DNA from 3 places in the Candidatus Regiella endosymbiont of Tuberolachnus salignus genome. Region 3 is predicted to be linked to each of the others. Evidence: predicted binding sites of a transcription regulator. Region 3 holds the regulator's gene; each other region holds the start of a gene.
The links. Region 3 encodes Fur, which represses iron uptake genes when iron is present. Its sites were predicted from a motif close to ATAATAATGAGAACNACTATCAA; they were not measured.
Positions count from the first base shown of each region.

Region 1 (10,647 bases), 390 kb from region 3:
ACCTGAAGAAGTTCCAGCGCCACTTGTTTCATCGTGGGAAGATAGCGGTGATCCTTGGGGATTCAAAGATCATAATGCACGTTATTTGTATGCAAATGCTTCTTTCTTTGATTTATTGAATTTGCCATTAGAATCTAATATCGAAAAATTACCGGACACTAAGCAATCCGATAGCCATTTTTCTCAATTTTTATCTCAATTTACTGAGCAAGAACAACAAGCGAAAAAAACCAAGAGAAAAGTATCTTCAATTGAAACCTATTGTTTTGGTCGAGAAGAAAAAATACAACCTTATCTTTTTGATAAGTTTCCATTGTTAAATGCTAAAAAAGAATATATCGGTATTATCTTTCACGGGAAAAAAATGGATTTTTTCACTGGTGAACAATACCGTAACCACGAATCTCCGGTTAATTTCCTGGTTGAAAAACCAGATGATTTTTTAACAGATCAGGAATTTGCAGTGCTTTTTTATCTTTGTGAAGACGCCAATGATGCGGTCATCGCTGAAGCATTATCACTCTCTGAAGAAGAGGTCGCACAGCACCGAAAAACTATTTATCAAAAGGCGCAAGCCGAGTCTCTAGCAAGCTTGAATGATTTTTGTAAAAAAAGGGGATATCAGGGTTACGTCCCACAAAAATTATTACGACCCAGTTCTGTCATAATTCCCTTTACTGAATGGGACTTAAATGATCTAGACTCGGGAAACGCTCAAAATTAATACAAAACATTACTCAGAAGCTCTTGCAATATCGACTTGTAGCAAGTACTTTTTACAAGTAGGCGATGGCAGACAAGATAGAGGAATAAGATCATGGTAAATACAATAGACCACGAAAAAACCATTGATTCTCAATGTATAAAGACAGAATCTTTGGGTTCACTTATCTCTTTTATGGAAAATAATGAAGAGCCTTGGGGAGTGAAGGATTGTAGCTCTCGCTTTGTGTATGCAAATAAATCGACGCTGAGATTTAGTGGATTACCTAGCAATTTTAAGATGGAAAATAAATTAGACAGTGAATGCTCGGGAGCTTCTTGGGCGGATTTCGAAGCTGACTTGCAAAAGCAAGATCGAGAGGTGGAGAAAAACAAAAAACGCGGTGCGATGATTCAAACTAACTTATGGGGAAGGGAGCACACCCTTTGCGAAAAATTTCCCCTCTTTAACAACGACAAGCAGTGTATTGGCACCGTATACCATGTAAGAAAGTTCAATTTTGTTTCTTTATATGAACTGTTTAACGACAGAATACCGCCAGTGCTAACTACAACGCCACCGGACAATAAATTTAAATTTACTGAAAAAGAACTTGAAATCATTTTCTGCTTGCTACATACCCATATGAGTGCGAAGGAAATAGGGAAAAAATTAAATCTTTCTCACCGCACAGTAGAAAATAAACTGCAAGTGCTATACAAGCAAAAAGCAGGCGTTAATTCATCAAATCAATTAAGAGAATTTTGCAGAGCAGAAGGTTTTGATCAGTATATCCCCGCCAGATTTTTTAAAGCTGGAGTGCAATTCATTTAAGTCGCTGCTCTAATTTTAGCGACAGAGCATACCGTACTGACCTTGTAAGGTTCCCCCTCTGTACTAAAAATCAGTCATCACCGATGATCCTCCGCTGAATTTAGTCGGGGAGAATGTCAAGTCTGATTAGGGGGTAACGGTCTGCTTTCTATCACCAAACTGGTTACCGATATAAAAAGCCAACAGATTAAACGCCAACGAAGGGACAATCGGATGAAAACCGCCAAGATGGATATTAAAGCTAACCAGTAATGTATAACACATCCCACCCGTCATCATCGAACTAATGGCACCATATGCGTTGGCTTTCTCCCAATATAACCCTAGTAATAATGGCCATAAAAAGATGACCTCAAGACCTCCTAGCGCCAGTAGATTAAGCCAGATAATCATCTCTGGTGGATACCAAGCCGTTAAGAGTAATAACAGGCCTAAGATGAGTGTCGACAAACTAGAAATATAGGTGAGTTTTCGCTCATTTTTAATTTGATCAGGCTGTAGATTAAGGTACAGATCTTTGACAATCGTTGCAGATGATTGTAACAACTGGGCATTGATCGTCGACATAATTGCGGCGAGTGGTGCCGCTAGAAATATTCCAGCAGCAAATGATGGCAGCACCATGATCATTAACGTTGGAATAACTTGATCTGGGATCTTAAGATCAGGTAAGACAGCACGGCCTAATACTCCCGCCAGATGCATTCCCAACATTAATATCGCCACAACAATAGTGCCAAGGATCATCCCTTGATGCACCGCTTTGCTATCTTTATAAGCGATACAGCGTACTGCCGTAGGAGGCAAACCAATCAAGCCAAAACAGACCAACACCCAGAAAGAAGCCATGAAAGGCAAATCTAAGCGCTGCTCACTCCCTTGTGGTGAAATCAGATTGGGATCGATATCTACCAATTTTTCGATTGCTTGCGTTAATCCCCCAGCGGCATAGACTACGGCAATAAGAAGTAAAATAGTGCCGATTAACATCACCAACCCCTGTAACGCATCGTTTAATACGCTAGCACGGAAGCCACCGAAAGCGGTATACAGAATAGTACTAAGACCAAAAATCAGTAGTCCAGCGTCATACGGGATACCCGCCGCGATTTCCAATAAACGCGCCCCACCGATAAATTGTGCTGTCATCGCACCAATCAAAGCCATTAGTAAACTGATACTGGCTAACCAAACCAGTAAACGGCTTTGATAACGGGCATACAATATATCGTTCAATGTGACAGCGTTATAACGACGTGCCAAAATAGCCAGTTTTTTGCCCAATACGCCTAAAGATAACCAGACTACTGGCAGTTGGATCATCGACAATAATACCCAACCTAATCCATATTTATATGCCGCCCCTGGCCCGCCGATAAACGAACTAGCGCCAATATAGGTGGTGGTTAATGTCATCGCTAACAAAAACCCCCCCATAGAACGATTGCCGACAAAATATTCGTTAAGAAAACTTCCAGTTCGCGGACGAGTATAAGAATAAAAAGATAAAGCGAAAATTAAGATAAGATAGGCGCATAACGGTAAAACCACATTAATCTGCATCGGGCTCTTCCAACGACATATCACGAAAAATCAGTCGCACCATCAACCAACAAAGGAAAATAAAGAGTAATGGCAGGAAAATACAGGCTATTTCAAACCACAAAGGCAGTCTAGTTACCCCAAGGGCATTGCCAGGTAGGTAAGCGCTTATTATCCATCCTGCTAGGTACAGCAGTGTTAAGCCTAAAGACCATCGTGCCTCTTTGTGAATTTGAATGAATCTTTTATTCATTATTGCTTTCATCATTTTCCGAAAGGGGGATCCCATCGACCTAAGTCGGGGAGAAATGAAGAGGATGTCAATATAACCACATCAGTCTAATTTGATTTTATGTTGTCGTCGCCTGCCGTACTATTTGTACTGTCTGTGCTCCTCCGCCTTGAATCAAATTAGACTGATGCGGCTATATACCCTTCGCCTTTGATGTTGGCTGCGAGCCTTCGCCCTCATGGTATGTCGACGCTCATCGAGTCTCACGCCCTGCCTGGCAGCCGAAGGCAACTTCAAAGACAAAGGGTATAACATTGATGTATCAACAGTTCCACGAAATTTTGGATAAAAAAAAGCGGCAACTTAAAGAACTGTGAGTATAATTAATTTTCTTGTAATTCTAGTTTTTTTTCCAAATAGTGGATATTGGTACTCCCTTTCTGAAAGCATTCATCATCCATAATTTGTTGATGCAATTCAATATTAGTTTTGATTCCATCAATAATCAGCTCCGTCAATGCATGCTTCATACGTGCAATCGCCGCTTCACGATTTTCACCATAAGTAATCAGTTTTCCAATCATCGAATCATAATAGGGTGGCACAGTGTAATTGGTATAAATATGCGATTCCCAGCGTACACCAAACCCTCCTGGGGCATGGAACCGCGTAATTTTTCCAGGGCTAGGTAGGAAAGTTTTTGCGTCTTCCGCGTTAATACGACATTCAATCGCATGGCCACGAACTACCACATCGTCTTGTTGAATAGAAAGTCGTTGACCTGCCGCAATCCGCAGCTGTTCTTTGATCAGATCAATACCCGTTATCATCTCGGTGACGGGATGTTCAACCTGAATACGTGTATTCATCTCAATAAAATAAAATTCACCATTCTCATACAGAAATTCAAAGGTACCGGCGCCACGGTAGCCAATATCAATGCAGGCTTTGACACAGCATTCACCGATATTAGACCGAATATCATTGCTAAGACCAGGGGCGGGGGCTTCTTCCACCACTTTTTGATGACGGCGCTGCATTGAACAGTCACGTTCAGCGAGATAAAGCGCATTACCTTTACCATCGGCTAAGATTTGAATTTCGATATGGCGAGGATTTTCAAGATATTTTTCCATATAAACCGTATCGTTATTAAAAGCAGCTTTAGCCTCTGTTCGGGTCATATCGATAGCTTTTTCTAAATCTTTAGCATCATGAACTACCCGCATACCTCGTCCCCCCCCTCCCCCGGAGGCTTTAATAAGAACCGGATAGCCTATTTTTTTTGCCACCGCCTGATTTTTTTTGGCATCATTGCCTAATGAACCGTCAGATCCAGGTACACAAGGAACCCCTGCTTTTTTCATGGCGTTGATGGCGGAAACTTTATCGCCCATTAAGCGAATCGTTTCTGCTGTTGGGCCAATAAAAATAAATCCTGAATGCTCTACTTGTTCGGCAAAATCTGCATTTTCAGACAAAAAACCATATCCCGGATGAATAGCAGTGGCACCGGTTATTTCTGCTGCTGCAATAATGGCAGGAATATTCAAATAGCTTTTAACCGAAGGCGCGGAGCCAATGCATACTGTTTCGTCCGCCAATAAAACATGTTTTAGATCACGATCCGCCGTAGAGTGAACTGCCACCGTTTTTATCCCGAGTTCTTTACAAGCTCGCAATATCCGTAAAGCAATTTCTCCCCGGTTAGCGATAATAATTTTTTCAATCATAGGGTTATCAAGCATAGTGGCCTCATTATTCGATGACGACAAGAGGCTGATCGAATTCAATCGGTTGACCGTTTTCTACCAAAATAGCTTTTATCGTACCGGACTTATCTGCTTCAATAAGATTCATCATCTTCATGGCTTCAATAATACATAAAGTATCACCGACAGAAACTTTTTGTCCTATTTCAATGAAAGCTTTGGCTTCTGGGGTTGGTGTACGGTAGAAGGTACCAACCATCGGCGAACGGATAACATGATGATTCAATGCGGGCTCAACGACCGAAGGAACTGTCGTGGTAGCATCAGGTTGTTTTCCCGCCGCTGTGGGGATACAAGGCAGCGGTTGTTGCGTTATTGGATAATGTGATAGGGTTGGTGCACGGTTAATGCGTACTGACTCTTCACCTTCTGAAATTTCTAGCTCTGAAATGCCAGATTCCTCAACCAGTTCGATAAGTTTTTTAATTTTACGAATATCCATGAGAGTAATTCCGTATTTTCTCTATGTCATTTTATTATATTTAGATAAGCGATTGACGGCTGCTTGTAAAGCAAAACTATAGCCATCAGCACCTAACCCACAAATTGTGCCAATTGCAATATCGGAAAAGTACGAATGATGGCGAAAAGGCTCTCTGGCATGCACGTTAGAAAGGTGAATTTCAATAAAAGGAATTCGCACTGCTAATAATGCATCACGCAAAGCGATACTGGTATGCGTGAAAGCGGCCAGATTGATCAAAATAAAATCGATATTTCCTTGTGCCTGATGAATTCTATCGATAAGTTCATGCTCTACGTTCGATTGCAGGCAAGATAATTCGACATTCAATTCTTGCGCTTTTTGTTTCAATCCGCTAATCACTTCTTCCAGCGTGATCGCGGTGTACTTTTCTGGTTCACGCGTCCCAAGCAAATTGAGGTTAGGGCCGTTTATAAGCAAAATATGAAACTTATCCGACATGCTGTATCCAAATGGTGTTTTAAAAGCAGTTACTAAAAGGTCGACAAATTGACGACATCAAAATCGTCCGAGATAACTGATTTGTTACTTTATACTCTAAAAGCCTGTTCCAAATCTTCTTGAGCGACGCTGAATTGAGAAAAAATGAGCGAAAAAGCGCAGTTTACATAAGGAAAATGAGCATTTTGAGCTCATATTTGACGAAGTATCAGCGAGCACAAGAGATTCCAAACAGTCTCTAAGACTGCCATGGCAGCCAGAAGTAAAGTTCAGCATTATAACGATATCGTAGCAATTAGCAGCTAAATACTGCTTTTATCCTCGAAGATATTTTATCCCGCGCAATAAAGTTTGTTTTTTCAGCTACCTACTAATTTGATTCAAGGCGGAGGGGTACAGACAGTAAAAATAGTAAGGCAAGCGACGACAACACAGAACCAAGTGAAAATGATTTAGCTACAACACCAATGCAGCTCTTGCTATTTGTTCAAGCATAGTGAATAATGCCGCCCGCTCCGAAACATAAAGGGGCATTCAATGGTGGCTCTGTTGGTTCTCTCGCAGTACTAACTTGTGAATTCGGTCAGATCCGGAAGGAAGCAGCCGTAGCAGGCGATGTATGTGCCGGGATGTAGCTTTCAGAGCCACCACCAAAATATACATTTTATCCTCCCTTAATATTCCCTAGATTTTTCTTCTCACATAGCTTTTTTGCACATGCTTTCCTCGTTCAAGAAGATTTTGAACAGGCGCTAAGAATGCGCTTCTAACCTCAAAAAATTCAAATCCTTTTTGCGTAATAATAAGCTAACGCCTCGAATTTGAATTTGAACAGGATCTCCAAAGGGCGCCAAACGAATCACTTGAAATGATGCGCCAGGTAACATGCCTAAAGAAAGTAATTTTTGCCGGTAGGTAGGTAGGATCTCGGGAAAAAAATGAATTATTTTATAATATTGCTGAGGAACAAACCGCATATGACCTCTGTATCGCATAACCAAAAATTACTAAATAATAATGAGAATATTTATTATTCTAATTTACTTTAAGATAAAAATAAACAATAAAACCGTTAGTACATACTATTTGCAAATGTATTGTGAAGCTTTTACGATGTTTATGCTCTTCGCTTTTGAAGCTGCCGCGTGTTGGCTGCACGTTCATCGGTTTCCCCTCTGGCCGCCTAGCGGCAATTTGCAGGACTATGGGTATAAACATCGTAAAAGCTTCAAAAGACAATCTAAATAGAGAGGAATGCTGAACGGGTTTCGATCACTTTTCGCTCTTCTATTTTTTAATTTAAAATTAAATGACTAGGTATAAAAAATGCATACTGTAATTTTTGGACGTTCTGGATGTCCCTATTGTGTCCGTGCAAAACAATTGGCAGAAACACTGGCGGCTAAACGCGACGATTTTACTTTTCGCTACATAGACATTAATGAAGAAAATATTAGCAAAGCAGACCTAGAAAAAAGTGTTGGCCAACCGGTTAAAACTGTTCCACAAATTTTCATTGATGAAAAACATATTGGGGGTTGTACCGATTTTGAAGCCTATATCCTTCGTCTTTGAAGTTGCCTTCGACTGCCAAGGTGTGAGGCCGATGAGCGTGGACATACCATGAGGGCTCGCAGCCAACAACGCGGCGGCTTCAAAGGCGAAGAGTATATGTCAAAAAACATCATTTGCATCAACCATGAAAAGGCTAAAAACAGATAGGTTTCACAATATTCATTTCTTTTTTATAACTAATAATTGGCAAAGCCATATACTCAGGTTAATCTGACGGCTCAATCTGTTTAAACCCATTGCTATGGAAATTTCTCTTATGTTTGAAAACATCGAGCTTGCCCCCGCTGATCCCATTTTAGGCCTTGCTGAGCAATTTAATAAAGATCCACAGCCAAATAAAATTAACCTCGGCATTGGTGTCTACCAAGACGAAACCGGTAAAACACCGGTGTTATCTAGTGTAAAAAAAGCGGAGCAGTACCTGCTAGAAAATGAAACCAGCAAAAATTATCTTAGCATTGACGGATTACAAAATTTTGCCGGCTGCACACAGGCACTGCTTTTTGGTGAGAGCAGCGACATTATAAAAGAAAAAAGAGCGCGAACTGCACAGACCCCGGGCGGAACTGGCGCGCTGAGGGTTGCCGCTGATTTTATCGCCAAAAAAACCGATGCTAAACGCGTGTGGGTGAGTAATCCCACTTGGCCAAATCATCACAATATTTTTCCCGCCGCCGGATTAGAAGTGGTTGAATACGGCTATTACGATGCACTCAATCACTGTCTGGATTTCGATAAAATAAAAACTGACTTAAGAAACAAGGCGCAAGCCGGTGATGTTGTATTATTCCACGGCTGTTGCCATAACCCAACTGGCATCGATCCGACACTAAAACAATGGCAAGAATTGGCTGAACTCTTGAAGGAAAAAAACCTGTTGCCTTTGTTTGATTTTGCCTATCAAGGCTTCGCAACAGGGCTTGAGGAAGATGCTGAAGGGTTACGAGCTTTTGCAGAAAAGCATGATGAATTAATAGTCTGTAGCTCTTATTCGAAAAATTTTGGCTTATATAATGAACGTGTCGGTGCCTGCACCCTGGTTGCTGCCAGCCCGAAAAATGCGGATAACGCATTTAGTCAGATAAAAGCGACTATTCGTGCGAATTACTCAAATCCACCCGCTCATGGTGCTGCTGTCGTGGCCGCTATCCTCAATGATAAAACGACGTTACGCCCTCTCTGGGAAAAAGAATTGACAGCTATGCGTCAACGTATTAAAGAGATGCGGGATCTGTTCGTTGAGACATTGGAGAAAGAAGGAGCAAATTTCAGTTTCATCAAACAACAGAATGGGATGTTTTCCTACAGTGGTTTAACGGCTAACCAGGTAACACGTTTACGCAAAGAATTTTCTGTTCATGCCGCCTCTTCTGGCCGCATTAACATTGCAGGGATGACGAAAGAAAATATGTCAACGCTGTGTAAAGCCATTGTTGAGGTTCTTTAGTTATAGCCGAATCAGTTTAATTTGATTCAAGGCGGAGGAGCACAGACAGTACAAATAGTACGGCAAGCGACGACAACACTTAAATCAAGTTAAAATGATTTGGCTATAGCTGATTAATAGGTACTCTATGAGAATAATCACGCTAATAGCGGTATTAGCTGTGGTTACCATTGGATTAGGTGGTGCTCTCTTTCTAGCGGGAGGGCGCCTCAATACGAGCAACAGTATGCCGTTGGGTTTGTATTGGATAACTGACAAGCCAATGACAAAAGGCGAATATGTTATTTTTTGCCCCCCATTACAAGCCGCATTTAAAGAAGCAAAGCGGCGCGGTTATATTGGTTTCGGTTTATGCCCTGGTAACTATAGTTATATGATGAAAAAAATTGTCGCTCTCCAAGGTGACAACATTGCGATTACCGCTCAGGGTGTTAGCGTGAACGATACCTTGCTGCCTCATACCACCCCTTTGCCAACCGACAGAGCTGGGCAACCGTTACCACAAATCAGCATAGCATCTTATACCTTAAGTGAATCCGAATTATTACTCATGACGGAGCAAAGCCCTACTTCATTTGATTCACGTTATTTTGGACCTGTTAATAAAACCCAAGTTGTCTCTGTTATACGCCCCGTATTAACGTCTTCAACCTATTGGGGTCAATGGTTTTTAAAAAGATATAATCAATTAAAAAATTATACCCAATGAATTTCGAGTTACGGCAAGGCGGCAATCAAGCGAATCCCAGGAGTATACAAGTAGTACATGACTGGGATGAGAGTGTGCAGCCAACGCCGCCGTAACTTGAAAGGCGAAGGGTATATAAGGAAATAAGAGATGAATAGTAGTCAACACGTTTATTCAAAACATCTTGGTCAAAAATCACAGTATATAGATACATACAACGAAAAATTATTAGTAGCCATACCTCGGTCAGCAGGAAGAAAAGAAATAGGCTTAATCGATGAACAAATACCCTTCACTGGATTTGATTTGTGGACGGCATATGAACTTTCTTGGTTGAATAAAAAAGGAAAACCGCAGGTTGCTATGGCGGAGTTTACTGTACCCGCCACATCCCCAAATTTGATTGAATCCAAATCACTCAAACTTTATTTAAATAGTCTAAACCAATCCCATCTCGATTCTTCAGAGGTTCACCAACATATCTCAAAAGACCTCTCTCACATCGCTGAAGCTGAAGTGAAAGTGACACTATTTGAGGGGATGAAAAATTACAGCAAAAAAATTGATGAGCCTGACTACATTAGCATTGATGAAAGCGATATAGAGGTCAATGACTATAAATTTAATGCTGATCATTTAAAAAATGCAGTGACAGAAAAATCACCTTTTGTTACTGAGCGCCTGACGTCAAATCTTTTAAAATCTAATTGTTTAGTCACCCTGCAACCTGACTGGGCCAGTGTTTTTATAAAATATGAAGGCAAAAAAATAGATAGAGAAAAGTTGCTTCGATATATTATCTCGTTCCGAAAACATAATGAATTTCATGAGCAATGTGTAGAAAGGATATTTTTAGATATAAAAAAATATTGTCATCCACAAAAATTAACGGTTTTTGCCAGATATACACGTCGAGGAGGATTAGATAT
Region 1 covers NZ_OZ026542.1:1,845,509-1,856,155, forward strand. The annotation lists gene AACL30_RS09450 (PAS domain-containing protein) at 1-724, shown strand, start outside; gene AACL30_RS09455 (LuxR family transcriptional regulator) at 818-1,537, shown strand; gene panF (sodium/pantothenate symporter) at 1,664-3,100, opposite strand; gene AACL30_RS09465 (YhdT family protein) at 3,090-3,332, opposite strand; gene accC (acetyl-CoA carboxylase biotin carboxylase subunit) at 3,695-5,044, opposite strand; gene accB (acetyl-CoA carboxylase biotin carboxyl carrier protein) at 5,070-5,525, opposite strand; gene aroQ (type II 3-dehydroquinate dehydratase) at 5,547-6,008, opposite strand; RNA gene ffs (signal recognition particle sRNA small type) at 6,556-6,652, shown strand; gene feoA (ferrous iron transporter A) at 6,761-6,985, opposite strand; gene AACL30_RS09495 (GrxA family glutaredoxin) at 7,335-7,583, shown strand; gene AACL30_RS09500 (amino acid aminotransferase) at 7,840-9,030, shown strand; gene traF (conjugative transfer signal peptidase TraF) at 9,158-9,739, shown strand; gene queF (NADPH-dependent 7-cyano-7-deazaguanine reductase QueF) at 9,869-10,647, shown strand, end outside.
Region 1: a site for Fur is predicted at 7,020-7,042, ahead of feoA (ferrous iron transporter A). Genes of this name have one in related genera too.

Region 2 (10,647 bases), 1.1 Mb from region 3:
TAATTGATTAATATCGGTAATTAATTTGCTCCAACCCATAGTTGCATCGAGTACATTATTACTATAGGTAGAAGCAAGTTCAGATAAACGAGCGGCAATTTTTCCGTAACGTTCTTGTTGCTCAGATGCGAGGTCAATACCTGATAATTTGAAATCCCGTAGCATGTTTTCAACGACTTTACGCTGTGCTGTATTCAGATCAGAGAAGGTTGGCCCTGTTTGCAAGCTAAGATAGGCTTGATATAGTTTTTTGTGCTGCCCTAGCCATGTACTGAATTCAGATAACAATGGTAAACATTGTTCGTAGGCCTCTCGTAACTCTACATTATTTTTTACCGCATTCAGATGACTAACGGGAGACCAAAGGCATGAAAGTCGATTATCAAGTTCAGCAAGTGGTTGACAGAGATTGTCCCAAACAAAAGAACCTGGATGCGCGACTATATTGTCAACTGCTTGGCGACACTCCTCTAACACGGCCTGCACCCTGGATACAATGTTTTCTGGATGAATGGCTGAAAACTGTGGCAAAGGTGAAGTTAACGACAGATTTGTCATGAAACGATCCTAGTAATTTTTACAGGTAAAAAAATAAATGTTGTTAGAGATTTTTTCCACTCTGACCTTTGTCAATAAAGGTTAACAATACGCATTTACGTCCTTGTTTTTGCATAGAAAAACTACGTTTTTTTGCTTATGGATCCTCGTCCTAGCGCCGTTCAAAGAAGATTTCAAACTGGCTCTTAGCATCTAAGACTACTCCCCGCCCGCATTCGGCAAAGGGTTACGCGAATTTTGCTAAAGAATATTTCGTATTAAGCCGTTAGAATGGAATTTCATCATCAAATGTGGCTATAGGCTCTTGAGGGCGCTTCGGTTTTATATCCGAATCCAAACGTGAAGGCTTGTTATCGCTAAACGGTTGGCCACTATCGAATGTGGGTGCCGTTGCATTTCCTCCATGACTTATTGAAGAGGTTGATTCAGATGAAGAAGCTCCTCCTCCTTGACGTCCACCCAGCATTTGCATGATACCACCAACATTAACCACTACTTCGGTGGTATAACGATCCTGGCCGCTCTGATCTTGCCATTTACGTGTTTGCAAAGTACCTTCAATGTAGACTTGTGAACCTTTCCGTAAGTACTCGCCTGCAACTTCTGCCAATTTACCGAACAGAACGACCCGATGCCATTCTGTTTTTTCTTTTTGCTCACCCGTTGCTTTATCACGCCAACTTTCGGAAGTGGCTAAGGTGATGTTGGTAACTGCATTACCATTCGTCATGTAACGAACTTCTGGATCTTGACCCAAATTTCCAACCAAAATTACTTTGTTGACGCCTCTACTGGCCATGTTCGCTCTCCGGATGAAGTATATTTTTTAGTATAAGTGACTCAGTTTAACATGTGAAAGCCTAAAAAACATAAGTGTTCATAATTGCGAAGCGGGTAGCAATTCGATGTGTAAATTTGAGTCTACTATAATCAATAAAAGGTAATGCCTCCAACTTGTATTAAGATATACATCCGTATTTTAAGAGAGGATAGTCATGGCATTAGTAAAGATGTCTTGTTGATTTTGCTCACAGATGAAGTCGGTTCATCAACATGGAAAGGATGATGCATGCAATCCACGTTATACCCTTCGCCTGAGGTAACTGGAAGCACTGTGGCTATGGTACTGTTAACAAAGTAATTTAAAAACCTTAAGACAAGCGATGGCGAAAAAAGAAAAGAAGGTGACATCCAGCTTATCAAAGCGTAAAGCGAGTCTTTTGTGTTCTTTTATTTTGCCGAAGAAACGTTCAATGGCATTACGTGTTTTATATTTTTCTTTATCTTTTGGCGGGATACCGGGATAAATCGCGCCTTGGCGGCGAGGGATAACCGGGTATTTTCTGCTATCACGAATAAGCTTTTTGACATCATAAAAATCGTAGCCTTTATCCGCGATAACATCGTTTATCTGTCTCCAGTCTCCTTTTGCCCACAAAATAGGAAAAACTTTCATATCGGTACGTTGTCCGTAAGAATAAACAAACACTCCTGAGATAATCGCCTGAAAGGCCGACATGAATTTTAGTACTCATTCCTTTGCGACCGCGCCCTATCGACTGAACTCCTTTTTTTTTAAACTCCCTGAGCCGTGGCGGTGTAGGCTCACTGTGGTGCTGTCTATCCAGACGCAGTCAAGGCTGATTTTCTTTTTTTCTGCAATAGATAAAGCAAATGCCAGAATAACCCATTCTCACTCCAGCGTTTAAAACGTGTGTAAATCGTATGCCAGTGGCCATAAAAAGTAGGCACGTCACGCCAAAGGATACCGGTTCTCAATACGTATAACACTGCCGAGAAAAAGTGATAATGACTGATACCCGTGGGTCTGCCTGGACGCTTGTAATATTTAAGAATATGAGGCTCGATTTCTTTTATAAAATCGGACGCTTTGATCGGATAATGTCTGTTTTTCATCCTTAACAACCCCACAAAAAGCGGAGCTTATCTCAATACTCACTTTGTTAACAGTGCCATACTACGCGATCCGGCGAGCACCCGCAGCCAACAACGCGGCGACTTCAAAGGCGAAGGGTATAGACCGTTAATTTTATCGACGTAAAAATACTTGCGGTAACTGGTTTTCTGGATGCTGATAAATGCCTAAATCAGTTTGATACCAATGAGTTAGTACGTCGCTACGCAATACTTCGTGGGGTAAACCAGAGGCGACAAGCTCTCCCCTGTGGAGCAGCATAATTCGATTGGCATAAAGCGCCGCTAAATTGAGATCATGCAAAATGCAGCAAACGGCTAAAGATTGTTGCTGGGTAAGTCGTCGTAACAAACGTAACGTATGCTGTTGATGATGCAAATCCAGTGCAGAAGTGGGTTCATCAAGAAATAAACAACAGGGGGTGGGACGAGGATGCCAAAGTTGAGCTAATGCTCTTGCTAGCTGTACTCGTTGTTGCTCTCCAACCGACAATTTTCGATAGTCACGACTGGCCAGCGTTTTACAATCGGTTTGCTCCATCACCTGTTGTATTATTTTTTGCTGCTCGATCTTTGTTTGTGCACCATGGGGCGCTCGCCCCATAGCCACCACCTGTTCAACAGTAAATGGGAATTCTAGCGCGCTAGACTGAGGCATTAGAGCGCGCACTTTAGCTAATAGAGGGAGGAACCAATGATGCGAAGGTTTATCAAAAAGGTAACAAGTTCCACTATCAGCAGATAAATAACCACTCAATAAACGCAGCAAGGTAGATTTCCCTGCGCCATTTGGTCCAATAATGGCAACTATTTCACCGCTATTGATATGCAGAGAGACATTTTTAATTAGATTACATTTGCCAACATGATAGTAAAGATGTTGTGCTTGGATTAACGCCGGATTATCCAAAAACCTATTCTCTAATAAGTTTGGGGTCAAAGAATTATCCACTAAGCGGTTCCTGTTGGCGTAATATTAGCCATAAAAAATAGGGGCCGCCTATCAAACTGGTAATCAATCCAACTGGCATTTCTGACGGTGCGACTAAAGTTCGCGCTAAAGTATCGGCACTGAGGAGTAAGCAAGCACCGCCTAAAGCGGCACCAGGCAATAACCAACGGTGATCGGCACCTAAATGCATTCGGATCAAATGTGGAATAACTAAGCCAATAAAACCAATAATACCACTCAACGCGACAGCAGTACTGACCAATAAGGTGCTGAGTAAGAGAAATCGGCTTTTCGTTTGCTGGATATTAATACCAAGATAATGAGCTTCTTCATCACCAAGTTGCAATAAATTGAGTTTATGCGCTTGTAATAGTGTGATTACCATGGTTGGAATAATAAATGCGGCGGCGAGTCCTAACATAGGCCACTGAACCTGACTCAGGCTGCCCATCATCCATAAAGAAAATTGGCGCAGTTGCTGATCATTACTAAAATAACTCAAAATACCAACAGCAGCACCACAGAGCGCATTGATGGCGATACCGATCAATAATAAACTTGATAACCTGCCCTGCCCCGTGCGGCTGAAAGATAAAATAAGCAAAGAAATCAGTAAACCACCAATAAAAGCGGCGATAACATGGCTGTAAAAAATGATAGAAAAAGTAAATGGCATGACGATAACCAGCGCGACGAATAATGCGGCTCCACTGCTAATGCCTAATAAACCAGGATCAGCCAAAGGATTACGGAATAGTCCCTGCATAACCGCACCAGAGGTTGCTAACGCAAAACCAATTAAAATCGCTAATAGCACACGGGGCAACCGAATATTGAGCCAAATTTGCCAAGCGATGTCATCGAATGAACTGTGCCATAGCGTACGAAAAGAAAGCGGCAGTGCACCCAAATTGCTTGATCCGATGATAAGTAAAATCAACAATACAAATAAACCGCCCAAGGTATACCGAGGCGGCATAGCTGCTCTCATAGACTCAGTTCCCCCGCCTGTCTTAATTGTTTAATAACCGCCGGCGTTTGTAGACCAAAGCCAAGTAAAGCCATATCGTCGAATGTCACTATTCGTCGATGTTTACCCGCGGGAGTTAGTGCTATTCCAGGAAGTTGCCAGATTTTATCCACGCCCCCAAGAGATTCTAGCCCATCCGTGGTGACCAGAATCAAGTCTGGTGCACTCGCAATCAACCCTTCTTGAGAGAGCGGCCGATAACGCTCAAATCCTTGCATGGCATTTTGAGCACCTGTCGCGCATATCATGGCATCCGCTGCGGTATTTTGCCCTGCCGCCAAGGGCGCGCTGCCGCCATAACTCATAATAAACAACATCCGTACAGCGATAGGGCTATTATCAATCTCTGCTATTTCTTGTTGATACTTTTGCGCCAGCTGTTTCCCTTGATCAATCTGATTGACGGCAGTAGAGATAAGGCTAATTTTTTCAGATACGGCATTCAAGGTGGTATCACTAGGAATAGAGACCACTTTAACACCGCTGTCGACAATTTGTTTCAACGCCAATGGAGACCCAGCAAGTGCACTGCTTAGCACTAACGTCGGTTTCATCGCGAGAATACCTTCTGCATTGATTTGACGCATATAGCCTATATTCGGCAATGATTTTATTGCTGATGGCGTTAAGCTGGTGCTGTCACGCGCCACTATTTTTGAACCTACGCCTAAGGCGTAGGTAATTTCGGAAACGTCACCGCCAATAGTGACGATACGCTCTGCAACAGCATTGAACAATGGCAATGCCAAGAGCAACGGCAGTAGCCAAATTTTCATGCAGCGACATCCTTTTTAACAGGCAGGGCTGACAATTGTTCACGCCATTGACTCTGCTCGGGCTGCCCTTCATGGCGCTGCCCAAATAATTGAGCAATTTGGGTGCCATCTGCGGCAAATAATTCCAAACTGGTGACAAAACCATCTTTGGTTGGTTTGCGCGTGATCCAGCTTTCGGCGATCGCACTTTCATGCAACTGCAGAGTAAAACGCTGATTATTGACGCTGATCCAACCTTCTCCTATTGTTTTTTGCTGTGTTACATTTTGTTCAATCAATCCGGTAAAAATTTGTATACAAGCGCCGTTACTAACGAAAATCATAATCTCATTCTGCTGTTGATGAGCAGCATTAAGAATTTGCAGTAAGGCTCCCCGCTCAACTTGATAGGCCAGATCGTCAGCAACCACACGGAATAACTGCTGACGAGTCACATTATGCCGTTCTAGTAATCGGAAGAATTGGTGAATATCTGTCATCTTACGCCATTCATCTTCAATCTGGGCGGCATTGTTGATATCAATGCTGTTTTTCTGAGAGGGAGATAACGATTGCAGCAACAGTTCAGGATTATCAGGGCTAGTGTATTCTTCTATTAACTTTTGCCAATGGGAATGCTGGCTTTCATCAGTAAGAGAAACGCTATGTACCGCATTACCCTCTACATCATAAAAATGGATACTTTGCTGTTCACCTTGTCTTTCATCTTTTTCTCGCATGACAAATATACTGTCCCACTTGTCTAAAAACAGACGGAGATCCAAATCGCGTGGGTTGAGTATAATCCCTCCGTGAGGAGTATATTTCTGGTTTTTATAACGACCTATCATCTGCTGGATGGCATATCGATTAGCCGTCGTCGATTTGACAAGACCGATATTTTCTAACTTAGTTAATAACGTTAGCGCATTGACTTGTAGCCGTTGTGCATCATGTCCTACCCGCGCATGCGCGAGGGCGGCTTCACTGACATTGAGCATTTTGGCGATATTGGCGGTCGACATGCCTGGATATTGCTGTTTTTCTTTAAGATATTGCAGGTATAGCGAGGATTTCATGATGATGTCCTTTTTAATTACCATTGATAACTGATAAATAGTTTCGCACTGCGCCCATCTTGTGGAATACCCTGTGGTGAAGCGTATTGTTTATCGAAAGCATTAGCTAACACCGCGGTTGCCGTCATTCCTTGAAAATGGCCTTGGCCTTTATAGCTGAGATAAAAATCGTTCACGCCATAGCCCGCCTGTGGTTTTATCTCGGGTCTGATTCTTGGAGGAGTAACCATGAAGTGGTTATCTTTTGCTGCAGTGAGTACCCAACCGGTAGAAAATCCTGTCCTCGCTATAGGGAGATCAAGTCTACTCGTGAGAGTATCCGGATTAATACTAGCAATATAATTTCCGCTCTCTTGATTTTTACCTCGAGTACGGTTGTAAGCGAGATCCCAGCTGAACCAATCTGTTTGGTAATTCATCATGACATCCCAACCCCAGATTTTGGCCTGTCTAATATTTTTGGCTTTTGTGTAGTAATGCTGGACATCAACGTAAATGTAGTCCTTCGCTTGTGTATCAAAGTAACTGGCTTTAAATTGCCATGCATCGTTGTTAGCCAATACATTGTCGAATTGCAAGCCGAAACCATATTCTTGAGTGGCGTTGGTTTCCGGTTTTAAATGAGGATTCGGTTGCCAAGTATTCCAACCTACTACTTTACGTCTATGTGTAATAGGATCTTCTTCAATGAGAGGGTAATGTTTTGAATCATTGTATATCTCACCCATTTTTGGCGCGCGGAAAGCCTGTGCATAAGAGCCAAACATCATCAACCAGTCGGTAGGTGTGACGGTGATCGCTCCCCGGGATGACCATTTATCCGCCGATACATCTGGATTTTTTTTATTTTCGGCATGATAGCGGTCAAAACGAGTCCCTAACAAAAGAGAGACAGGTAGATCACGCAGGGTCATCTCGTCTTGTGCCCAAACCGAATTGACATTAATTTTTGCCGCTGGAAAGCTTTCCGCCAGACCACTAGGATTTTGTTTCTGCTGATACGCTTCCGTGCCATAGGTCAATAAATGTGATGCTGGGCTGTGAGTGAAAAATCGGCTACGGTTTTCTAACTTAACGCCACGGGTGATTTGTTCATAACCTTTTTCGCCTTCTTTCAGGACAAGATCATGAATATTAAGATCAGAGTAATACAATGCCGTAGTGGTATCCAACCAGGCTAAATCTTGTGGATTTAATCGATAACTTAATTGTGCATCGCGCTGCAAGGTTGAACGCTTGGTCATTTTATTTTTTGCAGTGATTTCAGATTGTTGTGGGTTCTCTGGCTCTCGAGAGCGATTATTGTAGTAACGCAAGTTAGCGTTGAGAGATTGATTATCATCTATAGCCCAAGTTCCTTTGGTCATTACGTTATTAATACTCTCGTTATTTGGCGCTGAAAAATGTTTACCTTGATTAATATTACCAATATCACGGGTGCTAAAAGTGATCAGACCGTCCAAATTGGCCGTTTTACCGAATACACTGCCCCCCATAGCTAGACTGTGATTACCAGTAGCTCCGAGACCAAACACCCGATAACCCACGTTTTGATCAGGCAGGAGTAAATCCGCTGCATCAACGGTTTGATACGAAACCACCCCCCCTAAGGCACTCCCACCATAGAGCAATGCTGAAGGGCCGCGCACAATTTCAGCCTGTTTTATCAGGCTAGGATCAAGAAAAATACTGCTAGTATGAACGGTGTCAATACCCTGACGAACGCCGTCTACCAATGTCAATACACCTTTGCTATCATAACCACGCATGCTGATTTCTTGACCATTAGTGCGGCCACTGCCGGACAGCGTGATCCCGGGGATCGCGCGTAGCATATCAATAGCAGAAAATGCGCTGTGGCTTGTAGCTGTATCACCCTTAATAACAGTAACCATCATAGGGGCGCTAAAGCTGTCACGGGAATTACCTGTCGCTACTATGGTCATTGTTTCATTCTTATTGTGTTGCTTTTTTTGCTCTTCCGTCAGTCGACTATTATTGCTGTTATTCATAATATCGTTTGCAGCATAAGTGAATAATGGTAGTGCACAAACGACGATTAAACTTAAAGATGAAACACGCAAAGGCCACTTCTCCATTATTAGTAATTAATGATAATAAAAATGATTCTCAATTCGAGAATTATTATCATACAAGTTTACTGATAATATCAAGTGAAATAGGGTGATGTATTAAACTTATTGAAAAATCCTGTTTTGGGAAAACCGTTCCGGATATGAAATCAAGGCATCTTAGGTTCAACCCACTGATATTCATCAATTGAGTGCAGCTCAAAGGAAATTTCTGAGAGCCCATTCGAAATCTTCTTTAGCAAAGCTCAATTAATGAAAAAATGGGCGAAAAAGCGCAGTTTACATAGCGTAAATGAGCATTTTGAGCGAGTTTTTGACGAAGTATTAGCAAGCACAAGAGATTTCGAATAGGCTCTAACAGAGCTCTTATAGAAAAAATGGACTGGGTTGAAATAGTTTTTCAACGGCGGGAATGAATTTTTTATCGGTGATAAACATAATGACATGATCACCTTGTTGAATAATAAAATGACTATTCGCAATAATGACTTCATCACCCCGCACAATAGCCCCAATGGTTGTACCAGGTGGTAATTCGATCTTCTCAACAGTACGTCCAATAACTTTAGAGGTACTTTTATCACCATGAGCAATGGCTTCGATCGCTTCAGCGATACCACGGCGTAAAGAAGAAACGCTGACAATATCCGCTTTACGTACATGACCTAATAATGCGGAGATGGTCGCTTGTTGTGGTGAGATTACAATGTCTATGGTATTATTTTGCACCAGATCAACGTAAGCATTACGCTGAATTAGAACCATCGCTTTCTTGGCTCCCATATGTTTTGCTAGCATAGCAGACATGATATTAACCTCATCATTATTAGTCAGGGTAATAAAAACGTCGACTTGGTCTATATGCTCTTCTGCTAACAGTTCCTGATCCGAGGCATCACCATAGTACACTGTTGTTTTATGAAGTATTTCTGCCAATTCTTCAGATCGAGATAGATTACTTTCAATTAATTTTACTTTGTAATCATTTTCTAGTTTTAGCGCTAAACCTGACCCAACATTGCCACCACCAACAATCATAATCCGTGTGTACGGTTTTTCGGGGCGTTGCAGTTCGCTCATCACTGTTCGAATATGTTGTGAAGCGACGATAAAAAAGACTTCATCACCCGCTTCAATAACGGTCGAGCCCTGCGGTCGTATGGGTTGATTTTGACGGAATATAGCGGCAATACGGGTATCAATATGAGGGGCTCGTTCACGTAAAGAGGCAAGATCATTACCCACTAACGCACCACCATACTGTGCTTTTACCGCGACAATACTTACTTTTCCTTCAGCAAAATTAACAACTTGCAGAGCACCAGGATATTCAATCAATTTATAAATATAATCAATAACCAATTGCTCCGGTGAAATCAAGTGATCAATCACAATCCCTGTCGGTTGAAAAAGTTTATCTACTTCACGGACATATTCAGGTGAACGAATACGAGCAATACGATTGGGTGTTTTAAATAATAAGTAAGCGATTTGACAAGCGATCATATTCGTCTCATCGGAGTTAGTCACTGCGACTAACATATCCGCGTCTTCAGCACCGGCTTCACGCAATACACGCGGATAAGAGCCCTGTCCCTGTACTACACGTAGATCAAATTTATCTTGTAGTTGCCGTAGGCGACTGGCATCAATGTCGACAACAGTAATGTCATTATTTTCACCGACCAAGTTTTTCGCTAACGTTTCACCTACTTGTCCCGATCCAAGAATGATTATTTTCATTGCATTAAGATTACTCTGAAATTCATTGGGTATATTGATGAAAAATTAATTTTTCATCATTTTTGCAAAAAAGAAGCCATCACCCTCTTCAGGATGAGGCAGCTGTTGCTTACCAAAGGTATCTACTGGGCTCGTTTTGATCCATTGCGCACTCGGTTGTCGCGCTAAGAATGACGCAATTTGTTTTTGATTTTCTTCGGGTAAAATGGAACAAGTAGCATATACCATGATGCCTCCCCTTTTTAATTTTGGCCAAATAGCATCCATAATTTCAGCTTGTAATTTAGTCAATTCAGCGATATCACTGTCACGACGTAACCACTTGATATCAGGGTGTCGACGTATTACACCGGTGGCGGAACAAGGGGCATCCAGCAAGATTCGATCAAATAATTGATCACCACACCATATATCAGGTGTGCGGCCATCTCCGATTTTTATTCTGGCTTGTAGCTGCAAACGTTGTAAATTTTCTTTAACACAACGCAAGCGTTGCTTATCG
Region 2 covers NZ_OZ026542.1:2,526,220-2,536,866, forward strand. The annotation lists gene prlC (oligopeptidase A) at 1-558, opposite strand, end outside; gene AACL30_RS12835 (single-stranded DNA-binding protein) at 824-1,357, opposite strand; gene AACL30_RS12840 (transposase) at 1,688-2,077, opposite strand; gene AACL30_RS12845 (transposase) at 2,179-2,475, opposite strand; gene AACL30_RS12850 (heme ABC transporter ATP-binding protein) at 2,609-3,445, opposite strand; gene AACL30_RS12855 (iron ABC transporter permease) at 3,438-4,436, opposite strand; gene AACL30_RS12860 (heme/hemin ABC transporter substrate-binding protein) at 4,433-5,251, opposite strand; gene AACL30_RS12865 (hemin-degrading factor) at 5,248-6,309, opposite strand; gene AACL30_RS12870 (TonB-dependent hemoglobin/transferrin/lactoferrin family receptor) at 6,327-8,408, opposite strand; gene trkA (Trk system potassium transporter TrkA) at 8,769-10,145, opposite strand; gene rsmB (16S rRNA (cytosine(967)-C(5))-methyltransferase RsmB) at 10,191-10,647, opposite strand, start outside.
Region 2: a site for Fur is predicted at 8,421-8,443, ahead of AACL30_RS12870 (TonB-dependent hemoglobin/transferrin/lactoferrin family receptor). Genes of this name have one in related genera too.

Region 3 (10,647 bases):
TGAAGCTAAAACCCCGATTGTGTTAATACACGGTCTGTTTGGTAATCTCGATAATCTTGGGATGTTAGCGCGAGATCTACAAAAAAATCACAGTGTGATACTGCTGGACTTACGCAACCATGGGCTTTCACCCCGTTCACAACAAATGAATTATTCAGTGATGGCGCAAGATGTATTAGCGCTACTCGCCAGATTACAAATAGAAAAAGCGATCATTATTGGCCATTCTATGGGGGGAAAAGTCGCGATGGCGATGACGGCTCTTGCCCCACAACAGATTGAAAAAGTGATCGTGATTGATATTGCGCCAGTGGCCTACGAGATCCACCGTCATGACGCGATATTTGCCGCTCTGAAAGCGGTCACTCAGCAAGGTATTGTGCATCGCCCTGCCGCAGCGGGGTTGATGCGTCAATTTATATCAGAAGAAGCAATCATCTATTTTTTACTAAAATCATTCAAAGAGGGAAAATGGTGTTTTGATGTCGATATTCTCTGTGATCAATACGAGAATATTGCAGCTTGGCAAGCTATCCCTTTGTGGCCAGATCCTGTTTTGTTTATTCGCGGTGAACTGTCGTGCTATATTCAGGATAGCCATCGCGCCAGTATAACCGCACAGTTTCCACAAGCGTATATCGAGACTATTTCGCAGGCCGGTCATGCGGTTCATGCAGAAAAAACGGCGATGGTGTTAGCCGCTATTCGGCGATTTATCTGAAATCAAAATAAGTGGTAAAAATTAATAGGGTATACAAACAGTTATGGCAATCGTGGGTATCTTTTTTGGCAGTGACACTGGCAATACAGAAAATATTGCTAATATGATTCAAGCCCAATTGGGAAAAGACTGTGCTGAGGTGTATGACATTGCCAAAAGTAGCAGAGAAGATTTAGAAAAATTTGATATTCTGCTGCTTGGCATTCCTACCTGGTATTACGGCGAAGCCCAGTGTGATTGGGATGATTTTTTTCCAACATTAGCAGAAATCGATTTTGCAGGAAAATTAGTGGCACTGTTCGGCTGTGGTGATCAAGAAGATTACGCCGAATATTTTTGTGATGCCATGGGTACAGTACGTGATATCGTCGAAGCTCGTGGCGCCACTATTATTGGGCACTGGCCAACAGAGGGCTATCATTTTGAAGCGTCTAAAGCGTTGACAGATGACAAGCACTGTTTTGTTGGTCTGGCTATTGATGAAGATCGCCAACCAGAGCTCACTGAAATACGTGTAGATAAGTGGGTAAAACAAATTAGTGAAGAACTCTCTTTATAAAAAACTTTCCCTTTAGCGCCTTAGGATGTATACCCAATGAATTTCGAGTTACGGCAAGGCGGCGGCTTCAAAGGCGAAGGGTATAATAGGATTAAATCTGCATGATCGACAATAATACCGCACTAAAAAAGATGGGTCTCAAGGTGACGCATCCAAGGTTGAAGATCTTAGAAGTTTTACAGGATCCCACTTGCCATCACATTAGCGCAGAAGACATTTATAAAAAACTGATCGATATGAATCAAGAAATCGGTTTAGCTACCGTCTACCGTGTTCTCAATCAATTTGAAGATGTTCGAATTGTTATTCGCCACAATTTTGAAGGCAATAAATCGGTTTTTGAACTGACACAGCCGCATCATCACGATCATTTAATCTGCCTAAATTGTGGCAAGGTAATCGAATTTCGAGACGAATTTATTGAAAAACGGCAACAGGATATTGCCAATCAGCATGGTATAAAATTGACTAATCGCAGTCTGCATCTATATGGAAATTGCACCACAAAAAACTGCCCAAAAAGTAAATCTGTGCAGGATACGTAATTCATTAGACTGCTTGCAAAACCGTCGCTCGTTATGTGAAGTCATAGGCGCACAGTGCGCATGAGGGTAACACCGAATTCACACCACGCAGTAGGTTATGCAAGAAGTCTAAATATCAACGAGAGTACAAGAGATTTCTAGGCGTTAAGAAGCCTATTGCTTCCCAGCTTTATCCTGCCAGGTATCACGCAGCCCAACCGTTCGATTAAACACCGGTTGTCCCGCCTGAAAATGTTGATTATCGATACAAAAATAGCCCTCGCGTTCAAATTGATAACATTGCTCAGGCTGTGCGGTAGCTAAACTGGGCTCAACAAAACCCTGATGGATGATCAGTGATTGTGGATTTACTGTGGCGATAAAATCATCCACTGCGCTAGGGTTAGGCACGTTAAAAAGACGATCATATAAACGGATCTGTGCCGGCACCGCATAGGCGGCGGCAACCCAGTGGATCACGCCTTTCACTTTACGCCCATCGGCTGGATCTTTATTCAGCGTCTTTGAGTCATAACTACAATAAACAGCGATAATATTGCCGTTCAGATCTTTTTCAACACGTTCTGCTTTAATGATATAGGCATGACGCAAGCGTACTTCTTTACCGAGAACCAACCGTTTGTATTGTCTATTGGCTTCTTCACGAAAATCAGCTCGATCGATATAAATCACACTATCAAAAGGAACCTGACGACTGCCCATCTGTGGGTTATTCGGATGATTAGGTAGCGTAAGCTGTTCTAAGCAGGCTTCTCTATTTTCAATAATCAGCTTGAGCGGATCCAATACCGCCATTGCTCTTGGCGCATTTTCATTCAGTTCGTCACGGATACAAGATTCTAATGACATCATTTCGACCTGGTTGTCTTGCTTGGTGACACCGATACGGCGACAGAATTCACGAATGGAAGCCGCAGTATAGCCACGACGACGCAAACCTGAAATCGTTGGCATGCGTGGATCATCCCAACCTTCTACGATGTTCTCCGTCACTAATACATTAAGTTTGCGTTTTGACATAATGGCAAATTCAAGATTTAAGCGAGAAAATTCGTACTGACGTGGGTGGCAATTAATATCAATATGTTCTAATACCCAATCGTACAAACGCCGATTATCTTGAAATTCAAGTGTACAAAGCGAATGGGTAATGCCTTCTAGCGCATCAGAAATACAATGCGTAAAATCATACATAGGATAAATACACCATTGGTTACCCGTTTGATGGTGTTCAGCAAATTTGACGCGATACAGAACAGGATCACGCATTACCATAAAAGGAGAAGCCATGTTGATTTTTGCCCGCAGGCAGGCACTGCCTTCGCTAAATTCCCCCTCCCGCATTTTTGCAAACAACACCAAGTTTTCTTCGATACTACGCTCACGAAATGGACTATTTTTACCTGCTGTGGTCAAAGTTCCACGATATTCACGTATTTCTTCAGCGTTAAGCTCATCGACATACGCCAAATTCTTTTTTATCAACTCAACCGCATAACGGTACAATTGATCAAAATAATCAGATGAATAACGTACTTCTCCACTCCATGAAAAACCGAGCCACTGTAAATCACGTTTGATGGATTCTATATATTCAAGCTCTTCTTTCTCCGGATTGGTATCATCAAAGCGGAGATTACATTTTCCTTGATAATCTTGCGCGATACCAAAATTTAAGCAAATAGATTTGGCATGACCGATATGTAAATAGCCATTTGGCTCGGGAGGGAAACGGGTATGTATTTCACTATGCTTACCACTGGCTAAATCTTCATCAATAATTTGACGAATAAAATTATTCGGGCGGGCTTCAGCCTCATTCATTGTATGTTTCCTCACTTTTTGTCCAATAGATTTCCAATAGGATCTTACAAGCAGGCTTTGGAGGCAACTGTTTATACCCTTCGCCTTTGAAGCTGCCGCATTGTTGGCTGCGAGCCCTCGCCTTCATGGTATATCTACGCTCATCGGTCGGTCGCCCTTGCCGCCTTGCCGTAACTCGAAATTCATTGGGTATATCTCATTAGACTTCTTGCAAAACCGTGCCCGCGGGGCTAATAGCAAATAAATCGGTTTGCCCCGCCACCACCTCACCATTTGCTAGCACAGAGAGCTCGCCAAAGTGGGAGAGGTTTTGTACCAACACGGGGCTGAGCAAAGAAACACCATTGGCATTAAGATATTCAAGATCTAACAGTAGAATAGGCTGACCAGCGACCACCATACTTTCTTCTTCAACCAAACGTTTAAAGCCATGACTATATTGTTTATCAAGCTGGATACCGATATGGATCAAAATTTCAACACCTGTGCTGCTGGTCAGATAAAAAGCGTGGCTAGTATGAACAATCCGTGTAATTTTGCCATCAATCGGTGCCACTACGGTTTTAGCAGTCGGATAAATGGCGACACCCTCCCCGAGAATTTTACTGGCATAGGCTTCGTCGGCAATAGTTTCTAATGGATGGACGGTGCCAGTAATAGGTGAAAGTAATATCAGTGGTGTTGCCTGTATTTTTTTAATATCGGCTTGAATTCGATGAGGTGGCGGTAAAGCTGTCATCACCGCTGAAGGAACTCGGCTATCGGCAAACACCCTTTGCATCGCCTGTGCGATGAATTCTGCTCGAGCCCCAACAATAACCTGCACACTGTATTTATTGAGACAAATAATAGCGGATGCGCCTAAATTTTTTGCTAACGCCTCGTTTACCCGTGCGGCATCTTTGACATTCAGGCGCAGACGAGTAATGCAAGCATCGATAGCTATCAAATTGTCAGAGCCCCCCATTGCACTAATATAACGACGAGCAAGTAGTTTGATAGCAGTATCATTATTAATATTTTTTATATTATTTTTATTAATATTATAATCATCTTCTTCATCACCAAAAATATCCTCTTCCCGACCGGGTGTTAACAATTTAAATTTATTGATAAGAGAACGAAACATCAAATAATAAACCGCAAAAAAAAGCACACCTTGTGGCAACAACATATACCAATCTGTCGCTAATGGGTTACGTGAAGAAAGTATCATATCTATCAGACCGGCACTAAAACCAAAGCCGGCTATCCAATGCATCTGTGCGGCGATAAATACCGAAATACCAGTCAAGACGGCATGAATAAAATAAAGAGGGGGAGCAACGAACATAAAAGAAAATTCTAAGGGTTCACTAATTCCGGTTAAAAAAGAAGCAAATGCACCTGCTAGCATAATATCGTAGATTTTATTTTTCTTTTCAGGACGAGCGCAGTGATACATCGCTAAGGCGGCGCCTGGTAAGCCAAACATCATAATGGGGAAAAATCCGGCTTGATAACGGCCGGTAACACCGACTTCCGCTGTCCCTGAGTCGATAGATTGTTGTCCTGCTAAAAAATTAGGAATGTCGTTGATACCCGCGACATCAAACCAAAATACTGAGTTTAAAGCGTGGTGCAAACCAATGGGAACCAATAGCCGATTGAAAAAAGCATAGATCCCTGCCCCCAGGGAGCCCATATCTTGAATATTTTCACCGAAATTAACCAAAGCATCGTAAATGACTGGCCAAACAAACATGAGGGCACAAGCGACGAAAATCATCACAAAAGACGTTAAAATGGGGACTAGGAGGCGGCCATTAAAAAAGGATAATGCGTTCGGTAGCTCAATATGACTAAAGCGATTATATAACTCAGCGGAGATAATACCGACCAAAATACCAATAAATTGATTGTTAATGTTATCAAAAGCGGCAGGAACCTGATCAATAGGAAGTTGCTCAATGATGGAGACTCCCTTAGGGGAACACAATGTGGTCAATACTAAATAGCCAACAATGTCAACGCTACTTTAGATTGACCACTTTTTGCTACTTTAAAATGTCCAGTTTTTGCTAATTTTCCTGTTGGGTTTCTATTCCAGGCGCCTGGATAATATCAGTCGTTTTTATAGGCAACATGCCTGCTTTGCGTTTATTTTTGAGTCGATAGCTTTCTCCTTTAATATTCAATGTGGTTGAATGATGTAAAAGCCTGTCTAAAATCGCAGTTGCTAAAATGTGATCACCGAATACGTCCCCCCAATCAGTAAAACTTTTATTTGATGTGAGAATGATGCTCGCCTTTTCATAACGACGGCTCAATAACCTGAAAAATAGGCTAGCTTCTTCGCGATTCATCGGTAAATACCCGATTTCATCCAGTATTAATACCCTGGCATAGCACAGTTGCTGAAGTTGGCGTTCCAGACGGTTTTCTTGCTTTGCCTTCATTAAGGTACAGCAGAGTCTATCCAGAGGCATAAACAATACCCGATGCCCAGCTGTAGCTGCCTTGACAGCCAGCGCTATCGCCAAATGCGTTTTCCCTACCCCAGGTGGGCCTAACAAAATGACGTTTTCATGATGTTCGACAAACCTCAGCCCCGCCAGCTCGCGGATAATTTTCCTGTCTATACTTGGTTGGAAAGTAAAGTCAAATTGCTCCAAGGTTTTTATCCACGGCAAACGTGCTTGTTTTAACCGCGATTCCAAGCCTTTTTGGTGACGCCCGTTCCATTCCTGGGCTAATGCCTGCTGGAGAAATTCACGGTAGTTCAGTGCTTTCTTGGTGGCTTCTTCACATAAACTCTCCAACGCATCGCCCAGGTAATCCATTTTTAACCGTATCAACAAGTTTTCCATTTCCATCAGAGTAGCTCCTCATACACACTGAGCGAACGAGACGCTACTCGATTGACCTGTTGCCAAAGGGCTTGATGATGTTCTGGCACCTTTTGCCAGCCCTGCGTTACCTCCTGCAAGAGATGCGTCGCGAGCAGTTGCTCATCGCCGTAAATACGTAGCGTATTATCTAAACCGATACGAATATTAACCGCACGACCACACCAGAATGAAGGCACGCTATAGCGATTACCTCTGACATCGATATAGCTGTCCCATGCCACTTGTCGTAGGTCGAAGTAGCTGGTATCGAAATCAGTCGCAGGGAGTGGCATCAAGGCTATTTTTTCCTCAGCAAAACGATTTTCCGGTGTCTGCTTGAATTGACGAAGATGACGCTGGTCTGCCACTTTCGCCAGCCACATCGCTAGCAGTTGATTAACATGAGCGAAACTCTCAAACTGACGGTAGCGAGTGAAAAAATTGTGTTTAACATAGCCCACCATCCGTTCGGTTTTGCCTTTCGTTTGCGGTCGATAAGGCTTACAGGCGCGAGGGCTAAACCCATAGTGATTAGCCAGTTGCAGGAAGCCCGCATTGAACTCGATGTGGCCATTTTGTCCATGTTTGATAACAGCGGCTTTTTGGTTATCTACCAAGACATTTTTTACGCTGCCACCGAAGTAATTGAAGCTGCGAACCAGCGATTCATACGTGTGCTCAGCATCTTGCTTAGGGGCAGCAAAGACATGAAAGCGACGCGAAAAACCGAGCGTATTAACGGCAAAATTAACCGTACAGGCAGAGCCTGCCACCTCAACGATGATTTCTCCCCAATCGTGTTGAAGTTGATAACCGGGGAGGGTTTCAAAGCGTACCGTGTTTTTCGAGGCCCTGAGCGGACGTTTGGGATGTATATAACGTCGGAGCATCGCACTCCCACCCCGGTAGCCTTTTTCACGGATTTCCTCAAAAATAACCGCCGCATTCCAAACCTGTTCACTCAACCTTGAATCGATGTAGTCTTTAAAGGGCTCGAGTTTAGCAACCTGTTTTTTACCGCGTTTTGCTGTTGGCGGCGCAGGATAGCTAATGTGCCGTCTCACCGTTTTTTCTGAACACCCTATCTGATGGGCAATATCAACAATAAATGCCCCCTGTTGATGGCGTTGTTTTATCATGTAGTGGTCCTCTCTTCTTAGCATGCTTATTTCCCTCATGGCTTTGTCACCACAAAGGAAACTGCATTCTGGCTTGAGTGGACAAATTAAATTAGCAATTTACGGTCTTTTATCATTAGCGCTGACACATGCACCCAGTTCAACTAAAAACCGGCAAAATGGCCGCGATCCTGAAATGAAAGCCACCCGTAAAGGCAATCAGTGTTACTTTGGTATGAAAGCGCATATTGGTGTGGATGCACAGACGGGTCTGGTGCATTCCCTGGTAGGAACCTCGGCGAATGTAGCCGAGGTAACGCAAGTTCATCACCTTCTTCATGGCCAAGAAGAGGTTGTCCATGGTGATGCCGGTTATAAAGGCGTGATGCGACGCAGTGAACATCAACATCGTGCGGTCATCTGGCACATCCCCCGACGGAGGGTATTGGCCTTGCCCGGGCAGGAGCAGCAGGTATGGGAGAAACATCGGCATCGGCAAAGTCTTATTGCGAAAATCCGGGCTAAGGTTGAACATCCCTTTCGGGTGTTAAAATGTCAGTTCAACTTTAGAAAAGTGCGCTACAAGGGCTTGGCAAAAAATACCGCGCAGTTATTCAGCTTATTTGCTTTGACCAATCTCTTTCTCGCTAGAAAAATCCTGCTCTGTAACCCCTGATTTTCCATTGATACTGAAAAAAAGTGTATCCGCCGTCTCTTATACCGTAAAAAAAGAGTGCATTGATTTTCTTTTTTATTACATGACTTTAAGAATTAACGCTATTAGCTCAAAATATAGCATTCATTTCGGTTTTTCAGGGCTTCCCTATGGCATAAGCGGTATAAATTGATTTAAAATAAAGGTGCAGAAAACAAGGTATGGATATCACATTGGCGCTTTCTGCGAAGGGCTTTCGCTTGAGCCCATTTATGCTCAATGGTGTTCATATCAGGAGAATAAGTAAGAAGATATTCGAGAATAAAGCCGGCTTTCTGTATAGCAGACTGGATGTCTTGGCGCTTATGGAAACTAACATTATCCATGACAAGAACCGCGCCTGTAGGGGATTTTGGCAATAAATCTTGGGTAATCCAGGCGTAAAAAATATCGCTGTTGATATGGCAATCGAAGGTACAAACGGTGGTTAATTTTCCATTAAGCTGGGCACCAATAACGTTAGTACTGCATATTATCATCAAGAAGATCACTGAATAACCCCCTGTGTCAGCATAGTTGTCGCCTGTTAATATTAAGGAGAACACCATGCCGGCAAACCCCGTGCCTATCAATATCAAGCAACAAGGGTTGCTCTGGCTTCAACCTCCGTATAATTGGTCTCACCGGCAAATAGCGAAGAAGCTAGACGTGAGCCCTTCGGTTGTTTCAAGATGGAGAAACGAGTTAATGAGTGATGGCCTGTTATGTGAAGATGAGCAGTTTTTAAAGAATAACGAAGGTTGGTCGCCCGAACAGCGTTTTGCGGTGGTCATTGAAAGCGCAGTGATGTCTGAAATTGAGCTGGCCGAATACTGTCGGCACAAAGGATTGTTTGTTGAACAGGTAAAGGAATGGCGAACGGCTTCGCTCCGGGCTCATGAGCCGAAAGCCTTGAATAATCATAAAGTTGATAAAGTCGTCAAAGAATACAGACAAAAGATCCGTGAACTTGAAAAAGAACTCACCAGAAAAGAAAAGGCGCTGGCGGAAACCGCAGCGCTACTGGTATTAAGGGAAAAGTTCAATGCCCTCTGGGACAACAGCGAGGACGTCTAATACCTCTCCCGGAGCGGCTTAATATAGTTGATATGCTTAGGAATGCGATGAAACAGGGGGCTCGTAAGGCGCAAGCCTGCCAGGTCATTGGGATTTCAGTCAGAACACTGCAACGCTGGCGCAACAATTGTCACAACGCTCCCCTGGCCGACAAACGGTCAACGGCCGTTCGCAATGCCCCCAGCAACAAATTGTCTGATGCTGAACGACAGCGGATCATGGAAATCTGTAACTCACCAGAGTTTTCAAGTTTCCCTCCGAATGTCATCGTTCCGACGCTGGCTGATAGGGGAATTTATATCGCCTCTGAGTCTACGTTTTATCGCGTGCTCAAAGCGAACAAACTGTTAACACCTAGACGTCGAGAGAGAAGTTATAAACGTCCAGGCGCACAAAAAACGACAGCACCGAATCAGGTATGGTCCTGGGATAGTAGTTATTTGCCAACACCTATAAAAGGTCGGCATCTTTACCTCTACATGATGATGGACATTTTCAGTCGGAAAATTGTGGGGGCAGACGTTTTTGAACAAGAATCCGGCGAACAGGCTGCAGAGCTACTGCAACGATGCATCTGGAAAGAAAAATGCGCGGGCAAAAAAATCATTCTTCATTCAGATAATGGTGGCCCCATGCGTAGTTATACCCTGTTGGCGAAAATGTACGATCTGGGGGGAATCAGTTCATATTCTCGCCCACGAGTCAGCAATGATAACCCTTATTCCGAATCCTTGTTTCGAACGGTGAAATATTGTCCCCAGTGGCCAGCCGAGGGGTTTACTTTACTCAATGATGCCAGAGCCTGGGTAGCTCAGTTTGTGAACGGGTACAACCTTGAACATAAACACAGTGGTATCAAGTACGTTACTCCAGATGAACGTCATAGGGAGGCAGATAAAGAAATATTAGCTAAGTAGTGTCGTCACGTAATAAAAAATATATTATCATGTAACAAATAACGACAACTGTTGAGATGATTCAATAATGAAAGATGATTCGGGAATGAATTTAGCCCATCGCCGCCACGATATATCCGATCATGTTTGGAGCCTATTGGAAGCTCATCTCCCGGGGAGAAAAGGCACTTGGGGTGGCATAGCCAGAGATAACAGGCAGTTTATTAATGCTGTTTTCTGGATATTGAGAACCGGCGCTCCCTGGCGTGATTTACCGCCTGATTATGGCGGTTGGAAAAATACTCATCGCCGGTTTTGCCGCTGGCGTGACAAGGGGCTATGG
Region 3 covers NZ_OZ026542.1:1,458,071-1,468,717, reverse strand. The annotation lists gene AACL30_RS07640 (alpha/beta fold hydrolase) at 1-721, shown strand, start outside; gene fldA (flavodoxin FldA) at 765-1,280, shown strand; gene fur (ferric iron uptake transcriptional regulator) at 1,382-1,825, shown strand; gene glnS (glutamine--tRNA ligase) at 1,979-3,649, opposite strand; gene AACL30_RS07620 (hypothetical protein) at 3,642-3,776, opposite strand; partial or broken gene AACL30_RS07615 (glucose PTS transporter subunit IIA) at 3,849-5,651, opposite strand; gene istB (IS21-like element helper ATPase IstB) at 5,710-6,507, opposite strand; gene istA (IS21 family transposase) at 6,504-7,682, opposite strand; partial or broken gene AACL30_RS07600 (IS5 family transposase) at 7,783-8,313, shown strand; gene AACL30_RS07595 (transposase) at 8,487-8,900, opposite strand; gene AACL30_RS07590 (helix-turn-helix domain-containing protein) at 8,899-9,408, shown strand; gene AACL30_RS07585 (IS3 family transposase) at 9,441-10,325, shown strand; one part of gene AACL30_RS07580 (IS5 family transposase) at 10,411-10,647, shown strand, end outside.